4 regions of the Sodalis sp. RH15 genome follow, and region 1 is predicted to be linked to each of the others. Evidence: predicted binding sites of a transcription regulator. Region 1 holds the regulator's gene; each other region holds the start of a gene.

Region 1 (3,246 bases):
GAGCCGGCCGTCGAAAAAAACCACGTTAAAAAATTGCATCCAATGCCCCCCGCAAAAAAAATAGCCAAGTTTACCCCGCCGAAAAAAGGCTACAAAAAGGGTTACGGCAGGCATCGGATGAAAGAAAGCGCCACGCTCGATCTCATTGCCAACGATCAACCCATCATCATGAGCGATAGCCACAAAAAACGCTATCAGCATGCCAAATTGACGGCGATGAACAAGCTGATGTCCCAGATGGGCAAGCCTTATCGCTGGGGCGGCATGTCGCCCAATACCGGGTTCGATTGCAGCGGCCTGATCTATTATGCTTATAAGGACGTGGTACGGATTCATATGCCCCGTACCGCCAATGAAATGTTCCATTTACGCGATGCGGCGCCGGTGAAGAAAGACGATCTGGAAAGCGGCGATTTGGTTTTCTTCCATATCACCAACCGCGGCGCGGCGGATCATGTGGGCGTTTATTTGGGCAACGGACGGTTTATCGAATCCCCCCGCACCGGCCGCGATATCCGCATCAGCTATCTGAATGAAGATTATTGGGCGGATCACTATGTCGGCGCCCGCCGGGTCGTGACGCCGAAAACCATTCGCTGAAAGGAAAAAAAGGCGCCTGGGCGCCTTAATTCATTACCGCGGTAAAGCTGAACGCAATGATCACCAGCAAGGAAAATACCGTGGTCATTAATGACAATTTGAAATCGCTGCTCATCACTTCTCCTTATCACTACACCTATCGCTGAACGGGATATCTTTACACCCGTAGGTTGTAAGCAGTGTCGCATAACCCGATTAAAAAAGCTTGCCGGGCAGCAACTCCCGAGCATATTTATCTTTATCGCTTTCACTTTAGTGCCGAATCAAGGAAAATTGGCGATTTATTTATTTCGGCGTACAGGAGTTCTACACGCATGGCAACCATTAAAGACGTGGCGAAACGCGCCGGGGTATCCACCACTACGGTGTCACATGTCATCAATAAGACGCGATTTGTGGCGCAAGAGACCAAGATCGCCGTTTTGGAGGCCATCGGGCAGCTGCACTATTCCCCCAGCGACGTGGCGCGCAGCCTTAAGATCAACCGCACAAAATCCATCGGCCTGCTGGCCAGCTCAAGCGAAGCGCCCTACTTCGCGGAAATTATCGAGTCGATTGAGCACCACTGTTTTGTGCGGGGATATACCCTTGTGCTGTGCAACTCCCATAACGATCTGAACAAACAGGGCGCCTATCTGGCGATGCTGGCGCAAAAACGGGTGGACGGGTTGCTGGTGATGTGCGCCGAATATCCCGAACCGTTGCTGAATATGCTGGAAGAGTATCGCCATATCCCCATGGTGGTCATGGATTGGGGCGAAGCTCGCCGGGATTTCACCGATACCATTATCGACAATGCCTTCGCCGGGGGTTACATGGCGACCCGCTATCTGATTTCCAGGGGGCATCGCGATATCGGCGCCATACCCGGCCAACTGGCGCGCAATACCGGGGGCGGCCGTCATCGCGGCTACCTGCGGGCCCTGGAAGAAGCCGGCATCGCCATTCCCCATCAATGGATTGTGCAGGGGGATTTCGAACCGGAATCCGGCTATCAGGCCATGAAACTCATTCTGTCCAGGCCGCAAAGGCCCACGGCGGTATTTTGCGGCGGTGATATCATGGCCATGGGTGCAATGTGCGCCATTGATGAAATGGGCATGAAGGTTCCCGATGACATCTCAATTATCGGTTATGATAATGTGCGCAATTCGTGCTTTTTTACCCCGTCATTGACTACCATTCATCAACCCAAAGAAGAGCTGGGCGAGGCCGCGCTGACCATGCTGCTGGACCGTATCACCAGCAAACGGGAAAACGCCAGGATTATCGAAGTGCATCCCGCCCTGATTGTACGCCGTTCGGTGGCCGACGGCCCGTTTCGCTCCTGAAGGGCGGCGCACGGCCTCCTGAGCCCCTTATCAAAGGTGATTCGCTCCCGAATGTAATAATATATTTCATACCGCCGAATGTGCCTGATGAGTTATTGTTTCGATAGGAAATCATTAACTTATCTGTGAAATACATTATTCTGTCAGCTATTGTCTAAACCGGAATGCAGGCTTATACTCAATATCGTTAACAAATATAACGAGTTGTCTAATAATTTTGCTTTAAAAGAATGTCGTGTTTTTACATGGCGTCATCCTATTTATGAAGCGCCCGTCTGACAAACAGTCTATTGGTGTTTTTTATATTCCTCTGTTTATTGTGGTACATCCGACACCACGGATACCCGTGGATGATTATAAAAGCCCGCAGGTATCGGCTACGCTTTTCCTGACGGGGTTATAACAGAAGAAAGGTGATGGAGAAGCTATGAGTTCCTCGTGTGTTGAAGACCTGAGCTTTCATGATAATGCTTGGTATCGAATCATCCATGAAATGCTTGCTGAGGCAGGTGTAAAGATCAACGGCGCAAGGCCGTTTGATATTCATGTCAAGAACCCGGAATTTTTTAAACGCGTGCTAGAGGACGGGTCATTGGGGTTGGGTGAAAGTTACATGGACGGCTGGTGGGAATGCGAGCGACTGGATATCTTTTTTCAGCGCGTTTTAAGAGCCGGTTTGGAAAATAAGCTTCCCCGGCATTTCAAGGATGTTATGCGCGTTGCCGCCGCGCGGCTCATGAATCTTCAGTCTAAAAAACGGGCTTGGATTGTCGGCAAAGAGCATTATGACTTGGGTAATGACCTGTTCAGCCTGATGCTGGATCCCTATATGCAGTATTCGTGCGGCTATTGGAACAAGGCCACCACCCTGGAGGAAGCGCAGCAGGACAAGCTCAGGATGATCTGCGAAAAGCTGCAGTTAAGACCGGGCATGACGCTGCTGGATGTGGGCTGCGGCTGGGGCGGGCTTGCCGCTTATGCGGCCAAGAACTACGGTGTTTCGGTTCAGGGGGTGACTATCTCCGCTGAACAGCAGAAACTGGCGCAGGATCGCTGCGAAGGTTTGGACGTCACTATCTCGCTGCAGGATTACCGCGACCTCAACGTGCAATTCGACCGTATCGTTTCGGTGGGCATGTTTGAGCACGTAGGTCCGAAAAACTACGCCACCTATTTCGACGTCATTGATCGCAACCTGAAACGCGACGGCCTTTTCCTGCTCCATACCATCGGCTCCAACCAGACCGATATGAACGTGGACCCCTGGATCGACAAGTACATCTTCCCTAATGGCTGCCTCCCTTCCGTGCAGCAT
Region 2 (3,246 bases), 1.1 Mb from region 1:
CCGCCTGGTGGAATTCAGCGCCACGGATCGTTTGTTTACCTCGCCGGCGGAACGTAAAACCGAAGAGTATATTACCGGACGTCTGCGCTAGGCCTAATCCGCCGCGTAGCCGGCCGGCGGCAACGGCAGCCCGTCCAACCGCGCCATGCCGTCCCGCAATTCCAGGCGGCCCTGCAGCAGCCAACGGATAGCCAGGGGATAAATGGCGTGTTCCTGGGTTTTGACGCGCGCCGCCAGCTCCGCTTCATTATCGTCCGGAAACACCGGCACCTTCGCCTGCAAAATCACCGGCCCTCCGTCCAGTTCCTCGGTGACGAAGTGCACTGACGTGCCGTGTTCAGCATCACCGTTGGCCAAGACCTGGCGGTGGGTGTGCAGGCCGGGATAGCGCGGCAGCAGGGAAGGGTGGATATTCAGCAGCCGGCCCGCATAATGGCTGACAAACGCCGGCGACAGGATACGCATATAACCCGCCAGGATGACCGCGTCCGGCCGGTGTTCATCAATGCGTTCCATCAACGCCAGGTCAAAGGCGGCCCGATGGGGATAATCGCCGGGATTAAGGGCATGGGCCGGCAGGCTTCCCTGGGCGGCGCGCTGTAATCCGTAGGCATCGGCGCGGTTGCTGAACACCGCGGCGATCCGCGCCGGAATTTTACCGTCCCGGCAGGCATCCATTACCGCCTGAAGATTGCTGCCTTCGCCGGAGAGAAGCACGACAATCTTTTTCATCAGCGGATGATCACCCGGTCCTCGCCGGTAAGGGGTTCGATCTCCCCCAGCTTCCAGGCGGTTTCCCCCAGGGCGCCCAGCATAGCAAGCGCGCTGTCCGCGCTCTCGGCCGGAACCGCTATCACCATGCCGACGCCGCAGTTAAAGGTGCGGTACATTTCATGGCGGCTTACGTTGCCGGCCTGCTGCAGCCAATGGAATACCGCCGGCCACTGCCAGCTGCTTTCGTTAATCACCGCACGGGTATCCGCCGGCAATACCCGGGGGATGTTCTCCCAAAAACCGCCGCCGGTAAGATGGGCGATGGCATGGATTTCCGTCTGGGCGATAAGCTGCAGCAGCGCCTTGACGTAGATGCGGGTAGGCTGCAGCAGATGATCCGCCAAAGGCGCGCCCTCAAGCTGCGTTTGCAGCGGATCGGTCTGGCTGAACTCCAGAATTTTACGCACCAGGGAGTAGCCGTTGGAGTGGGGACCGCTGGAAGCCAGAGCCAGCAGCGTATCCCCCGCCCGGACTTTACTGCCGTCGATGATCTCTGATTTCTCCACCACGCCGACGCAGAAACCGGCGACATCATAATCCTCACCGTGGTACATGCCGGGCATTTCCGCCGTTTCGCCCCCCACCAGCGCGCAGCCGGCCTGCTTGCAGCCCTCCGCGATGCCGGTGATGACCTGGGCGGCGGTATCCACATCCAGTTTTCCTGTAGCGAAGTAATCAAGGAAAAACAGCGGTTCGGCTCCCTGCACCACCAGATCATTCACACACATCGCCACCAGATCGATACCTATGGTATCGTGACGTTGCAGATCCATCGCCAGACGCAGTTTCGTGCCGACACCGTCGGTGCCGGAAACCAGAATCGGCTCGCGGTATTTCTGCGGTATCGCGCACAGCGCACCGAAGCCACCCAGCCCGCCCATGACTTCGGGACGTTTCGTCTGTTTCACCACACCTTTAATGCGGTCTACCAATGCGTTGCCGGCATCGATATCCACACCTGCGTCTTTATAGCTGAGAGAGGTTTTTTCGGTCACTGCAAGATCCCCACGGAGATGATATGTTGCGGTTTAAATAGGGCGCGGGCAATTCTAACAGCGCGGGCAAACGTTTGCGAGTGGTGTTGTCAAACCATTTGGCTTTTCATTGTCTATAGTGAATTTTAATAATCCATTGATCGGGATCAGCTATTTTCATAGGGCGCGGCAAAAAAAAGGGGTTATAATCTCGCGATTTTTTTGACCGTTCAATGCTTCCTGGGGAGAGTAATGATGAAGATCGTTGAAGTAAAACACCCGCTCGTTAAACACAAGCTTGGTTTAATGCGTGAAAATGACATCAGCACCAAGCGTTTTCGCGAATTGGCATCGGAAGTGGGTAGTTTACTGACCTATGTGGCAACCGCCGATCTCGAGACTGAAAAAGTCACCATCGAGGGTTGGTGCGGTCCGGTTGAAATCGATCAGATCAAGGGCAAAAAAATTACCGTCGTGCCTATCCTCCGCGCCGGCCTGGGCATGATGGACGGCGTATTGGAAAACGTCCCCAGCGCGCGTATCAGCGTGGTGGGCATCTACCGCAACGAGACCACGCTCAAGCCGGTGCCCTATTTTCAAAAGCTGGTGTCGGATATCAACGAGCGCATGGCCCTGGTGGTGGATCCTATGCTTGCCACCGGCGGCTCGATGATTGCCACAATCGATCTGCTGAAAAAGGCCGGCTGCAAAGCTATCAAGGTGCTGGTACTGGTGGCGGCGCCGGAAGGGCTGGCGGCGCTGGAAGCGGCGCATCCCGATATTGAACTCTACACGGCGGCCATTGACGAGGGCCTCAACGAGCAAGGCTACATCATGCCGGGCCTCGGCGATGCGGGCGATAAGTTATTCGGTACCAAATAACATCAAGCCGACCGGAAGGGTCGGTTTTTTTTGATTTTAAATTGAGGAACTCACATGACCCGTCGCGCCATCGCAGTGGATGAACGCCCGCCGTTGCTGCAAACCATCCCATTGAGCTTACAACACCTGTTCGCCATGTTCGGCGCCACCGTCCTGGTGCCGATTTTATTCAAAATCAATCCCGCCACCGTGCTGTTGTTCAACGGCATCGGCACCCTGCTGTATCTGTTCATTTGCAAAGGAAAAATCCCGGCCTATCTGGGGTCAAGCTTTGCCTTTATATCGCCGGTGCTGCTGCTGCTGCCGATGGGATACGAATCGGCCCTCGGGGGCTTTATCGCCTGCGGCGCGCTGTTTTGCATCGTGGCATGGATTGTCAAAGTGGCCGGCACCGGCTGGATCGAGGTGGTATTCCCGCCGGCGGCGATGGGAGCCATCGTATCGGTTATCGGCCTGGAACTGGCGGGCGTTGCGGCCAATATGGCGGGGCTACTGCCTGCCGACGGGGCAAGCGTTGATCACTCCACCGTCATCATTTCCATGGTGACCCTGGCGGTGACGGTGCTGGGGTCCGTACTGTTCCGCGGTTTCCTGGCGATTATCCCGATCCTTATCG
Region 3 (3,246 bases), 1.2 Mb from region 1:
GACGCCCAGCACCGGGACGCCGGCCTGGTAAACATACTCCGGCGCAACCGGACTGTTATGTTCGGTGGTGCTTTCAGGGCCGCCGGAAAGAATAATGCCGCTGGGTTCGAAGGCGCGGATTTGCGCTTTTGTCACGTCCCAGGCCCAGAGTTCGCAATAGACGCCCAGCTCGCGCACGCGGCGGGCGATAAGTTGCGTGTACTGCGAACCGAAGTCCAGGATCAGAATGCGATGTTTATGGATATTATCTGTCATAGAAGGCGTATTCCAAGAGCGGTGGTCAAAATACAACACCACCCGGCCGCGGCCGGGAAGAAAAAATCAGGGATGGCCAATCCTCGGCCATCTGACGCAACGGGCGGCGCACCAGGGAGATAATGCACTATTACCGCCCGCAGCGCACCGTCCGGCGCGTTTAGCCCATGCGGTAATTCGGCGATTCTTTGGTGATGGCGACGTCGTGGACGTGGCTTTCCTGAATGCCGGCGCCGCTGATGCGGACAAATTCAGCCTTGGTGCGCAGTTCGTCGATGGTGGCGCAGCCGGTGAGTCCCATGCAGGAGCGCAACCCGCCCATCTGCTGATGCACTATCTCTTTCAGGCGGCCTTTGTAGGCCACCCGCCCTTCTATGCCTTCCGGCACAAGTTTATCGGCGGCGTTGTCGGTCTGGAAATAGCGGTCGGAGGAACCTTTGGACATGGCGCCCAGGGATCCCATGCCGCGATAGGATTTAAACGAACGGCCCTGGTAGAGTTCGATTTCGCCGGGGGATTCCTCGGTACCGGCCAGCAGCGAGCCCACCATGACGCATGAGGCGCCGGCGGCAATGGCTTTGGCGATATCGCCGGAGTAACGGATGCCGCCGTCGGCGATAACCGGAATACCGGTGCCTTCCAGCGCTTCCACCGCATCGGATATGGCGGTGATTTGCGGTACGCCGACGCCGGTAACGATACGGGTGGTGCAGATGGACCCCGGCCCGATACCCACTTTAACCGCGCTTACGCCCGCTTCCACCAGCGCGATGGCGCCGGCGCCGGTGGCGATATTGCCGCCGATAATCTGCAAATCGGGATATTTTTCACGGGTGGCGCGAATGCGCTGCAATACGCCTTCGGAATGGCCGTGGGAGGAATCGATGAGCAGCACGTCGACACCGGCGGCCACCAGCGCGTCGATACGCTCTTCATTACCCGCGCCCGCGCCCACCGCCGCGCCTACGCGCAGCCGGCCGTGCTCATCTTTGCAGGCATTGGGCTTGCGTTCCGCTTTCTGGAAATCTTTTACCGTGATCATGCCCAGCAAATGGAATTGTCCGTCCACTACCAGCGCTTTTTCTACACGCTTCTCGTGCATTTTTTGCAGCACGACTTCGCGGGCTTCGCCCTCTTTCACCGTCACCAGGCGTTCCTTGGGCGTCATGACCGCGGTGACCGGCTGGGAAAGATCGGTGACGAACCGCACATCGCGGCCGGTAATGATGCCCACCAGTTCGTTGTCATCGGTGACCACCGGATAACCGGCGAAACCGTTGCGGGCGGTCATTTCCTTAACCTGGGACAGGGTGGTTGACGGGGTAACGGTCTTGGGATCGGTCACCACGCCGCTTTCATGTTTTTTCACCCGGCTGACTTCTTCGGCCTGGCGCTCGATGGACATGTTTTTATGGATAAAGCCGATACCGCCCTCTTGGGCCAGTGCGATAGCCAGGGGCGCTTCGGTAACGGTATCCATGGCCGCGGAGAGCAGCGGAATGTTGAGACGGATTTTTTTGGTCAGTTGGGTTCCCAGCTCGGCTGTGTTGGGCAGAACCGTGGAATGTGCAGGTAAAAGGAGGAGATCGTCGAAAGTCAGGGCTTCTTTTGCGATACGTAACATAGCAATATCTCACCAGGGTGGATGTATAAAATATTGCCGTGGCATTATACAGAACGTAAACGGTTGCCTCCAGCTATTTTTTTAAAAAAACCTTGATAACCGGCCAGCGTTAAGTAATATCAACCGATTAAGTCTTTTTTAACAAAGTTGATCCAGCTCACATGTCTGCACCCGCCTCGTCACTGATTTTTACCGTTTCCCGCCTGAATCAACAGGTGCGTGAACTGCTGGAAAGCGAGATGGGCCAGATCTGGCTAACCGGCGAGATATCCAACTTTTCCCAGCCCGCCTCCGGCCATTGGTATTTTACCCTGAAAGACGATCGCGCCCAGGTGCGTTGCGCTATGTTCCGCAACGGCAACCGGCGGGTGACCTTCGCCCCGCGCAACGGGCAGCAGGTATTGGTGCGGGCTTCGTTGACGCTGTATGAACCCCGCGGCGACTACCAGCTGATTGCCGAGAGCATGCAGCCGGCCGGCGACGGTTTGCTGCAGCAGCAGTTCGAACAGCTCAAGCAGCGGTTATCGGCGGAAGGACTGTTCGATCAGATCCATAAACAGCCGTTGCCCAGCCCGTCCCGGCGGGTTGGCGTCATCACCTCCGCCAGCGGCGCGGCGCTGCACGATATTCTGAACGTCCTGCGCCGGCGGGATCCGTCGCTGCCGGTGGTGATCTACCCAACGCCGGTGCAGGGACAGGACGCGCCCGCGCAGATCGTCCGGGCCATTGAAACCGCCAACCGCCGGCGGGAGTGCGATGTGCTTATCGTCGGCCGCGGCGGCGGTTCGCTGGAAGATTTATGGAGTTTTAACGACGAACGGGTGGCGCGGGCCATTTTTGCCAGCATATTGCCGGTGGTGAGCGCCGTCGGGCACGAAACCGATGTGACCATTGCCGATTTTGTCGCCGATCTTCGTGCGCCTACCCCCTCGGCGGCGGCGGAGCTGGTGAGCCGCAATCAGTTGGAGCTGGTGCGCCGGTTGCAGTCGCAGCAGCAGCGGCTGGAAATGGCGATGGATTATTATCTGGCCCAGCGCCAGCAGATTTTTACCCGCCTGCAGCACCGCCTGCAGCAGCAGCATCCCCATTTGCGGCTGGCGCGCCAGCAAACCACGCTGGTCAAACTGCGCCGCCGGCTGGACGACGGCGTACAGGCGCAGCTGCGGCTGGCGCAGCGCCGCCATGAGCGGGTGCAGCAGCGGCTGGGCCAGCAATCGCCGCTGCCGCGCATCGGCCGGGTGCAGCAGCAATTGCAGGCGCTGCAATATCAGTTGCAGCAGGCCATGACCCGCCGGTTGAATCAGCAGCAGCAAAAATTCGGCATGTTATGCTCGCGGTTGGAAGGCGTCAGCCCGCTGAATACGCTG
Region 4 (3,246 bases), 2.8 Mb from region 1:
GTGCGGGTCATAATGGCTCGCCCGTCCAGCACTACCGTGCCGCCGGTGCGTTTCGCCGCGCCATAGAGGGTTTTCATCAGTTCCGTGCGTCCCGCGCCCATCAAGCCCGCGACGCCGAGGATTTCACTGCGGCGCAGCGTAAAGCTGACATCGTCGACGCCGGGGCCGCTAAGATGATTGACCGCTAGACGTTCCTCGCCGAGAGGGACTTCAATGCGCGGGTATTGCTCTTCCAGGCGACGTCCCACCATCATTTCGATCAGGGCGTCTTCCTGTAACTCGGTTACCCGGCGTTCGGCGATAAACTGCCCGTCCCGAAGCACCGTGACATCGTCGCAGATTTGAAAAATCTCTTTTAACCGATGGGAAATATAAACGATGCCGCAGCCCTGCTGCCTGAGTTCGTTTATCACGCTGAACAGCGACGCCGTTTCGGTATCGGTGAGCGCATCGGTAGGCTCATCCATGATAATGACCCGGGACTTGAAGCTGATGACCTTGGCTATTTCCACCATCTGCTGATCGCCGATGGACAGCTCCCCCACCAGACGGTGGCTGCTATACCGCAGATTGAGCCGGGCCAACAGCTGGTCAGCTTCGCTGTACATCCGTTTCCAGTCGATACCGCCGAACCGATTGAGGAATTCGCGGCCGAGGAAGATATTTTCCGCAATGGTCAACTGAGGAATAAGATTCAATTCTTGATGGATAATGCCGATACCGGCTTCCTGGGATGCCTTCGGCCCGCTGAACGCCACCTCTTTTCCCAGGTATGACAGGGTGCCGGCATCTTTGCTGTAGATGCCGGTCAACACTTTCATCATGGTAGACTTGCCGGCGCCATTCTCTCCCACCAGCGCCATAACGCGGCCGGGATAAACCGTCAGCGCCGCGCCGGTAAGCGCCTTAACCCCCGGGAAGGATTTGTCTATCCCTGTCAATTGCAGTAACGGTTGCATAGATGCCTCAGAAGGTGACGCCGGAGCACAGGATGACATTGGCGAAAGGAGTGCATTCCCCACTGCGGATGACCGCGCGGCTATATGCGGTCTGGGCTTTGAATACCTGGTGGCTGATATACTCGATGGCAATGGTATTGCCCTGTTGCTGCTCAAGGGCCGTCAACTGATCCAGCAGCGCCTCATGCAGCTGAGGATTAATTTCCGCCATTTCCTTGGCCAAAATGGCCTTTTCTACCTGCATTTCGCTGACAACCGCGCTCACCACCTGTAAAAAGGTCGGCACACCCCGGGTCAACGCCAGATCAATCCTTTGGCTTGAAGAGGGAATGGGCAATCCCGCATCGGCAATCGTGACCTGATCCGTATGGCCCAGACGGGAGATGAGCGCAGAGACGTCAGCGTTCAGTAAAACACCTTTCTTCATTTTCCTGCCTCCACCAGCGAAACGTTTCGCTGAGGATGAAATTAGTTAAAAAAGCAGAGGTGTACAAGCTCAATCCATCAAAAATGTGATCGCCATCGAAACGTTTCGCTAGTGATAAAAAAGATTATTCACACAAGCAATTGAATTTGAGAGTGAAGCGAGAAGAGGATGCGGTCGCCGGAAAAACGTGGTCCGTCAGGGCAGCGGGAAGAAGATGTGAGGAAAAAAACCGACGGCTTATTGCCATCGGCCAGACTGTTGACAAATGCACTCGAAGTCAATAAGGCAGGGCAGGTTGCCAGAAGAGTAAACCGTCCGCGCCATGGGTGGCGCGGATCGAGCCTACAGGGATGTATTCACGGCGTGTTTACGATCTGGTAGCCTAACCCGACCGAACACTTTGTCAACAAGCTCACCGATGGCTTATAGCCATCGGCGTTATGCTTGGGTTAACGGTTAACGTTGGTTGATTTGATCGAAGCTGCCGCCGTCGGAGAAATGCACTTTTTGCACCTGCTGCCAGCTCCCGAACACATCCTTCAAGCTGTACAGCTTGAGCTGTGGGAATTTATCGGCAAATTCCTTCGCCACTGCCGGATCACGGGGACGATAATAGTTTCTGGCCGCGATACGCTGGCCTTCCGGCGAATAAAGATAGGTCAGATAAGCGGTAGCCACGTCGCGGGTTCCCCGTTTGTCCACCACTTTATCTACTACCGATACCGTAGGCTCCGCCACAATTGACTCGCTGGGAACAACGATATCGAATTGGCCTTTACCCACCTTATTCACCGCCAGCAAAGCCTCGTTTTCCCAGGCGATTAAAACGTCGCCGATGCCGCGTTCCACAAAGGTATTCGTGGAATCGCGGGCGCCTGAATCCAGTACGCTCACATTTTTATAAACCGCCTTGACGAAATCCTGGGCTTTCGCCTGATCGTTATTATTATGATGCAGCGCATAACCCCAGGCGGCCAGATAGTTCCAACGCGCGCCGCCGGAGGTCTTCGGGTTCGGCGTGATGATGGAGATGCCAGGCTTGATTAAATCAGGCCAGTCATGAATTTGCTTGGGATTGCCCTTACGTACCAGAAAAACAATAGTGGAGGTATAAGGCGCCGAGTTATCAGGCAGCCGGGTAATCCAGTTTTTATCAATCCGGCCGCGCGCTGCGATGGCGTCCACATCAGATTCCAGCGCCAATGTCACCACATCCGCATCAATACCGTTGATAACCGAGGTAGCCTGCTTACCTGACCCGCCGTGGGATTGCCGAATGGTGACCTTGTCGCCGGTCTTAGCCTGCCAGTATTTGCTGAAGGCAGCATTGTAGTCCTGATAAAGCTCCCGTGTCGGGTCATAGGACACGTTCAATAATTGGATATCTTTTGCCAGCGCGCTTCCCGACAATAAAATCAACAACAACCCTGCTTGCCACTTTGACATCGTTGCTCTCCCGAAGAGTCTTTTTATCACCTGAATATCGACTAAGCAGAGAGTGTCAGAAATCCTGTAACATTTTAAAGAATAAAAACGTAATTTATATAAGCAAAAGAGCTAAACCACAGAGGGTAAAAAAAACCCCCGATGACGGGGGCGTTAAATAGCGGGAAGTTGAAGCGATCAGTAGAGTTTTTTAGCACATTCCAGCAAATCACTTTTGAACGGCCGTTTCATGTTTTCTATGGCGTCGATAATGTCGTGATGGACCAATTTATCATTTTGCACCCCGACGCAGCGCCCGCCGTAGCCCTGCAGCAGCAGTTCGATGGAAAATGCCCCCATGCGCGAGGCCAGGATGCGGTCATAAGCTACCGGGCTGCCGCCACGCTGGATATGACCCAATACAGTGGCGCGGGT

What was found. Region 1 encodes PurR, which represses purine synthesis genes. Its sites were predicted from a motif close to CANGCAAACGTTTGCNTG; they were not measured.
Region 2: purM (phosphoribosylformylglycinamidine cyclo-ligase) is a predicted target of PurR. The motif match lies at 1,833-1,850, and genes of this name have one in related genera.
Region 3: guaB (IMP dehydrogenase) is a predicted target of PurR. The motif match lies at 1,932-1,949, and genes of this name have one in related genera.
Region 4: rbsD (D-ribose pyranase) is a predicted target of PurR. The motif match lies at 1,401-1,418, and genes of this name have one in related genera.

The regions. Positions count from the first base shown of each region.
Region 1 covers NZ_CP178738.1:3,277,375-3,280,620, reverse strand. Annotated here, with positions in the region: gene ACL2XO_RS14950 (C40 family peptidase) at 1-600, shown strand, start outside; gene ACL2XO_RS14945 (YnhF family membrane protein) at 626-715, opposite strand; gene purR (HTH-type transcriptional repressor PurR) at 915-1,931, shown strand; gene cfa (cyclopropane fatty acyl phospholipid synthase) at 2,359-3,246, shown strand, end outside.
Region 2 covers NZ_CP178738.1:4,416,065-4,419,310, reverse strand. Annotated here, with positions in the region: gene pstB (phosphate ABC transporter ATP-binding protein PstB) at 1-91, shown strand, start outside; gene purN (phosphoribosylglycinamide formyltransferase) at 94-732, opposite strand; gene purM (phosphoribosylformylglycinamidine cyclo-ligase) at 732-1,769, opposite strand; gene upp (uracil phosphoribosyltransferase) at 2,004-2,630, shown strand; gene uraA (uracil permease) at 2,685-3,246, shown strand, end outside.
Region 3 covers NZ_CP178738.1:4,504,133-4,507,378, forward strand. Annotated here, with positions in the region: gene guaA (glutamine-hydrolyzing GMP synthase) at 1-255, opposite strand, end outside; gene guaB (IMP dehydrogenase) at 416-1,879, opposite strand; gene xseA (exodeoxyribonuclease VII large subunit) at 2,041-3,246, shown strand, end outside.
Region 4 covers NZ_CP178738.1:6,051,545-6,054,790, forward strand. Annotated here, with positions in the region: gene rbsA (ribose ABC transporter ATP-binding protein RbsA) at 1-959, opposite strand, end outside; gene rbsD (D-ribose pyranase) at 967-1,386, opposite strand; gene ACL2XO_RS27325 (sulfate ABC transporter substrate-binding protein) at 1,843-2,832, opposite strand; gene pfkA (6-phosphofructokinase) at 3,010-3,246, opposite strand, start outside.